Regions from separate parts of the Allofournierella sp. genome, predicted to be linked through region 1. Evidence: riboswitches for the same ligand, from Rfam matches in the RefSeq annotation. Region 1 holds a riboswitch; the other holds the start of a gene.
The links. A riboswitch is a leader RNA that binds a small molecule or an ion and turns the genes downstream of it on or off. The one in region 1 is predicted to bind cobalamin.
Positions count from the first base shown of each region.

Region 2: another riboswitch for cobalamin. It lies ahead of J7G73_RS09945 (cobyrinate a,c-diamide synthase); the one in region 1 lies ahead of J7G73_RS02400 (ABC transporter substrate-binding protein).

Region 1 covers NZ_JAGHKE010000011.1:24,554-27,908, forward strand. The annotation lists gene J7G73_RS02385 (ATP synthase subunit I) at 1-386, opposite strand, end outside; gene J7G73_RS02390 (AtpZ/AtpI family protein) at 407-706, opposite strand; gene J7G73_RS02395 (glycosyltransferase family 2 protein) at 902-1,849, shown strand; cobalamin riboswitch at 1,924-2,118, shown strand; gene J7G73_RS02400 (ABC transporter substrate-binding protein) at 2,344-3,339, shown strand; gene J7G73_RS02405 (iron ABC transporter permease) at 3,336-3,355, shown strand, end outside.
Region 2 covers NZ_JAGHKE010000074.1:5,668-9,022, forward strand. The annotation lists gene J7G73_RS09945 (cobyrinate a,c-diamide synthase) at 1-1,197, opposite strand, end outside; cobalamin riboswitch at 1,374-1,575, opposite strand; gene J7G73_RS09950 (polysaccharide biosynthesis protein) at 1,626-3,170, opposite strand.

The DNA of each region.
Region 1 (3,355 bases):
TCCTTGTGATACATTCCGGTGGCCTGCATCACCCCGATGGTGAGCCGGGGCATCAGCAGAGGCACAAGCGCCGCCACCCAGTTAAAAAACGGCACGGCCAGCGCCACGATCAGCCACACCACCATCAGCAGCATGCGCATGTTGTAGGAAAACTGCATCCACTTGCGAGCCCGGTCCTCCGGCTGGCCGTCGGCCACCTTCTGCACCGTCAGACCCAGCAGGAAGAAGTTTCCCACCGTGATCGCTCCGCCCAGGATGCCGCTCACCGCCACACCGGCGCTGAAATGCCCCAGAACGGCGAACACCACCAGCATGACCGCCACGCCTGCGGCGGTGCCCAGAGCAATGTGCCCTGTCTCTTTTTTTACAGCAGGTGCTATTTTCATAAAACGCCCTCTCTCTATTGTTATAAATGCCGGTTGAAGGCCGGCGGCGCCTTTTTGCGGGTGGCCTTGCGCTGCATGTAGCGGTAAAAGCCCCACACGCTGGCCGCCGAACCGCCGAAGCCAAGCAGCAGCGCGGGCAGCATCACCCATGCGGGCAGCCCCGCCCGGGCCGAAAGCCACCAGGCGGCACCGGCGCATAAAAGCGGCGGCGCAGTGACCGAAACGCCCAATTGGGTCAGCCAGGCAACATCCTGCATGACTTTCATCCAGCTCTTCACCGCGCCGCTCCTTTCGCCGGTCTTATATTGCAAATCCGGCAAACAATTGTATCCATAGTATAACAAAAATCCTTCTTAAGAACAATAATTTTTCGCTTTATTTTATTAAATCTTTCATCCACCTTATAATATTTTTCATGTATATTTTGCAGGGTTTGTTCTTTTTCCCGCTCTGTGTTATAATATATACTGCCCGTGCTGTGCGGCCGGGTTTCAGCTGAGAAAGGCGGTATCTGCATGCTTCTTTCCATCATTGTACCCTGCTATAACGAGCAGGAGTCTCTTCCGCTGTTCTATAAGGAAATCACCCGGGTCGCCGATGAAATGAAGCCGAGCCACGGGGCCGAATTTGAGTTTATCTTTGTGGACGACGGCTCCAAGGATAACACCCTTGCCATCGCCCGCGAGCTGCACCGGCAGGATGCACGGGTGCGCTACATCAGCTTTTCCCGCAACTTCGGCAAGGAAGCGGGCATTTTGGCCGGCCTGCAGGCCGCCAAGGGCGATTATGTGGCCATGATGGACGCGGATCTTCAGGACCCGCCCGCCCTTTTGCCCCAGATGCTGGACGCACTTCTTCACGAGGATTACGACTGCGCCGCTACCCGGCGCACCACCCGCCAGGGCGAGCCGCCCATCCGCAGCTTTTTCGCCCGGATGTTCTACAAGCTCATTAATAAAATGAGCGACGCGGACATTGTGGACGGCGCGCGGGATTACCGGCTGATGCGCCGGAGAATGGTAGATGCAATCCTGTCCATGCCGGAATACAACCGGTTCTCCAAGGGCATCTTCGGCTGGGTTGGCTTCAAGACTAAGTGGCTGGAGTATGTGAACGTGGAACGGGTGGCCGGTGAAACCAAGTGGAACTTCTGGAAGCTGTTTCTCTACTCACTGGAGGGCATCATCGGCTTTTCCACCGCCCCGCTGGCCATTGCAAGCCTGATGGGCATCTTCTTCTGCCTGCTGGCCTTCGTGATGATCATCGTGATCATCGTGCGCACCCTTTTGTTTGGCGATCCCACCAGCGGATGGCCCAGCCTGGTGTGCATCATCTTTCTGTGCAGCGGCGTGCAGCTGTTCTGCATGGGTGTTCTGGGCCAGTATCTGGCAAAAACCTATCTGGAAACCAAGCACCGCCCGGTCTACATCACCCGAGAGACCGAAGAGGATCTGGACGGCTGATTTTTGTTTGCCAGCCGCCGGGCCGGAGCATTTTGCATTTCTTCCTGGATGCACCCACGCATCCGGTTATACTATTAAAAAATCGAACGGCAGGTGTTCAGCCTGTCTGAATGAAAAGGGAAACGGGTAATCAATCCCGTGCGGGACCGCCGCCGTGTGGGCCAGCGCCCCGGCCATCTGCCACTGTTCCGAAGGGAATGGGAAGGCCGGTCGGGCGCGCGCTTTAACGCTCACGAGCCGGAAGACCTGCCTGCCGTTCGCATCCGCCCGGAAAAGGCTTCTTTTCCGGCGCGGAACCCCGCTTCGTGGACGGACCAAACACGCGGCAGGGCGGCAGTACAGCCTGGGGGCAATTTTGCCTCACGGGGTTTTTCCTGTCGCACCTGTTTGCCGCTGCGCCGCTCCGCCTTGCCGGGGCGGCGTATTTTTGTTCTTTGCGGCAATCCGGCCGCATGGAAATATATCCCTCATTCCAATATTCAGGAGGAACATTTATGAAACGCATTCTTTCCGCACTTGTTGCTGTGGCTCTGGCCTTCGGCATGGCCGCCTGCGGCGCACCGGCCGCCAGCACTTCTGCTCCGGCCTCTTCCGCCGCCGCATCCTCTGCTGCTTCTGCAAGCGCTTCCGGCGAGACCGCTGCGGCAGCCAAGCCCACCGAAGACCGCAGCGGTGCCGCCATCACCCTGCCGGATAATGTGGAGACCGTGATCTCCATGGCTCCCTCCATCACCCAGACCCTGATGGATCTGGGCTGCACCGACCAGATCATCGCTCTGGATGCCAACAGCGCCAAGATGGAAAACGCGCCCCAAGGCCTGCCTGTTTTTGACATGATGACCCCGGACGCGGAGCAGATGGCCACCCTGGTGCCGGATGTGATCCTGGTCTCCTCCATCAGCTCCTCCGGCGGTGAGAATCCCTTCCAGCCCCTGCAGGAGCTGGGCGCCACCGTGGTCTGCATTCCCACCAGCTCCTCCATCGAGGACATTTATGAGGATGTGACCTTCCTGGGCCAGGTGATGGGCAAGACCGAGCGCGCCGCTGAGATCAACGAGACCCTGAAGGCCGAGATCGACCGCATCGCCGCTCTGGGTGCCTCCATCCCCGAGGACCAGCGCAAGACCGTTTACTTTGAGATTTCCGCCGCTCCCTCTGCCTACAGCACCGGCTCCGGCACCTATATGGACGAAATGATCAGCCTGATCGGCGCCAACAACATGATGGCCGACAAGGCCGAAGGCTGGACCAGTGTGGACAGCGAGGTAGTTGTCAGCGGCAACCCGGACGTGATCCTCACCAACGTGGACTACATCGAGGACCCCGTGGGCGAGATCAAGAGCCGTGAGGGCTGGGAGGCCGTGACCGCTGTGAAGAACGGCGATGTTTACCAGATCGACAAGCAGTCCTCCTCTCTGCCCAACGAGAACATCGTGACCGCTCTGGAAGAGATGGGTAAGGCCGTCTATCCGGAGGTGTTCGGCGAATGAACCGGTTTTCCCGTCC
Region 2 (3,355 bases), on a different contig from region 1:
CGCGCCATTCTCGGTGCTGTCCCAGCAATGGAACTCGTGGGCATTGGTGGTCTCGCCGGTGCGCAGCAGCATGCTGTCGCTGCGGGCGGTCAGACGATTGTAGCCGAACCGCACCAGTCCGCCGGTTTTATGGCCCGCGCCGGGCAGCACCCCGGCCATGGGCCAGGCGTCGCCGTTTGCGTCCTCCAGACTCTGGCCCAGATACAAAAAGCCGCCGCATTCCGCCACGGTAGGCATCCCTCGCTCCACCGCCGCCCGAATGGCATGCCGCATGGGGCGGTTCTCGCTGAGAGCCTTTGCGTGCAGTTCAGGATAACCGCCGCCCAGATACAGCCCCGCCGCACCGGCCGGAAGGCTCTCATCATGCAGCGGGCTGAAAAAGCGCAGCTGTGCCCCGGCCCGGCGCAAAGCGTCCAGGCTCTCTTCATAATAAAACTGGAAGGCCTCATCCCGGGCCACGGCGATCATCGGGCCATCCGCACAGGGCTGCTCCGCAATTGCGGGCCCCGACTGCCGCCCGGTCTGGTAGACTGCCAGAAAGCGGGGCCAGTCCAGTGTGGTTTCCAAGCAGGCGGCAATGGCCCGCACCCGCTGGGCCAGATCCTCCACCTCGCCGGCGGTGACCAGACCCAGATGCCGGCTGGACAAGGACGCCTGCTCCAGCTCGGGCAGATAACCCATCACCGGAACACCGGTCTCCTCTTCCAACATGGGCTTGAGCGCGGCATACAATCCGGCGCTGCAACGGTTCAAAAACAGGCCCCTGATGCGGCTGTCCTTCCGGAAGGAGAGCATCCCCTTCACCTGAGCCGCCAGCGTCAAACTGGAGCCGTAGGGGTGCAGCACCAGCAGCACAGGAAGTTCCAGCAGGCGGGCCACATCCCAGGCGCTGGCCTTGTCGCCGCCGAAGGTCATGCCGTCGTAAAAGCCCATCACACCCTCGCACACCGCCGCACCGCAGCCTGCCGGGTGGCGTCGGTACAGCTCCCGCACCCGCTCTTCCCCGGCGAGAAACGCATCCAGATTCCGGCTGGGCACCTGCAGCACCGAGCGGTGGAACATAGGGTCGATATAATCCGGCCCGCACTTGAAGGCCGCAGGGGCCAGGCCCCGGTCTTTCAGCGCCTGCAGCAGGCCGCAGGTGACAGAAGTTTTGCCGCTGCCGGAAGCCGGGGCGGCGATCATCACTTCGAGCATTGCTCCTCCTTATCCAAACAGCGGGCTTTGCCGCCGCACAGAGAAAAAGGCCTCTCCCGCCTTGCCGGATAGCAAAGCGAAGAAAGGCCCGGAAACGTACAACCCACACCGGCCCAGCAGCCGGTGTTTTGCCCTGCGCACGTTTGGTCCGTCCGGCGCGGGGCTTCCTGCCTTTGGCAGTGATTCGTCCGTCAGGCAGGTCTTCCGGCTCAGGCCTTGCGCGCACCGGCAGCGCCTTCCCGGGAAATAACTTCCCAGTGGCTTTTTCTGCCGGAGCTCAGCCTTTACGGCGGCGGTCCCGCATGGGCATTGCACCCATTTCCCTATTCTCCCGGACAGCCTTACACGGCCCCGGGCACCCGGCGGCGATTTAACCTATATACTATACCACAAAACCGGCTGTTTGTATAGGCAAAACGCTCATAAATTCAGGCAGTGCTGCCCGTAGGCTTTCGCCGGGCCAGGATGGCCTGCACCGCGTCCCACAAACCGAAGCGGAGCATCAGAAGGCAGTAAAGGCCGCCGGTGACCACACAGCCCAGCAGCAGCTGCGGCCAGTCGCCACTCACTCCCATCAGGCGCAAACTCCTCTGCCCCAAAAGCGCTGAGATCAGAAAGATCAAGGCAGGCTGCACAAACCACCGGTACCAGCGAGTGCGAATGCGTGCCACCTTCTCGATGCGGAAGATGTTCAGCAGCGCGGACAGCACGTTGGAGCAGATCATCACAAACAAAAAGCCCTTCATGCCCATGCGGGGCATGAGCAGAATCACCAGACCGATTCGAATCAGGGAATCCCAGATGCTGTAGCGGAAGGTAGCCACCTCCTCGCCCAGGCCCTTTAAGATGGAATCGCCCATGGCGTCCAGGTACATGCCCGGCAGCACCGGGGCCAGCACCGCCAGATAAAAGCCGATGGTCTCATCGTGGTAGAGAATGCGGCCCAGCGGGTAGGCATACAAAGCGATCAGGCCCCCGGCCAGCACCGAAAAGGTGGTGGTGAACAGCATGATGCGCCCCACCAGCGTTTCCAGCGTTTTCTGCCGTCCTAAAATGTGAGCTTCGGTGACCTCCGGCATCAGCAGGGTGGCCAGCGGAGTGAGGAAGGAAAACGGAAACAGCAGTATCGGCATGGCCATGCCCTTGAGTGCGCCAAACTGAGCCAGCGACTCCTCCCGGCTGCCCAGAAAGGCCAGCAGGCAGGCGGGAACCAGCGTGTTTTCCACCGTGTGGAGGGCACTGTCCAGGCAGCGGCCTCCTTCCACCGGGGCCAGAATGCGCCAGATTCGCCCGGAGGTGCCCCTGGGCACCTGGGCCGGGGCATCGCCGAAGGTCCGGTTCATATCCCGCTGGTAGTACCACATCACCAGCAGGGTAGATACAACCTCGCTGACCATGCTGCCCACCAGCACCGCAGCGCAGGCGTACTGCACACCCCGCTGCACCGCACCGGGAAGAATCAGCAGCACCAGGACAATACGGATGATCTGTTCAAAAATCTGACTGACCACATTGGGACCTACCTTGCGGCGGGCAAAGAAATAGCCTCGGGCCGCCGAGCCCACCGCCATGAAGGGCAGACTGGGTGCCAGCAGCGCCAGCGAGGGCGCGGCCCGTACATCCCCCAGCCAGAAACGGGCAGCAGGCCAGGCCAGGGCCAGCTGCACTGCCCCTGCCGTGAGGCCAAAGGTTAAGGCAAGCCCCATCACCCGGCCTAATACTCCCTTTGCCCGGCCGGGCTGCGGGCGTGCCAGCTCCTCCGCTGCCAATCGGGTGGCAGCTACCGAAACACCCGCGGTGGCCACCGTAATGCAAAGGCTGTAAAGCGTAAAGATCAGCTGATACAGGCCCATGCCCTCGGCCCCGATGCGTGCGGCGATGTATACCCGAAAAAACATGCCCGCCGCCCGCAGCCCCAGGCCGGTGATCGTGAGGATTGCCACATTCTTTAAATAGGTTTTTAGTCTGCCCATGGGCCCACCCTTTCTTTCGGCTCAAGCTGCCTGTTCCATGGGTATTCATTCGGGTGACAGAATATGCTTTGATGCGGCAATCGCTTTTGGTTTGTTGGCGGATTCTTTTCTTTTGTTGACAGGTGTGGTAAAATCATTAGCGGACACTTTCACTTTGCCCGTTCGCATTTGGCGGCGGGCCGCAG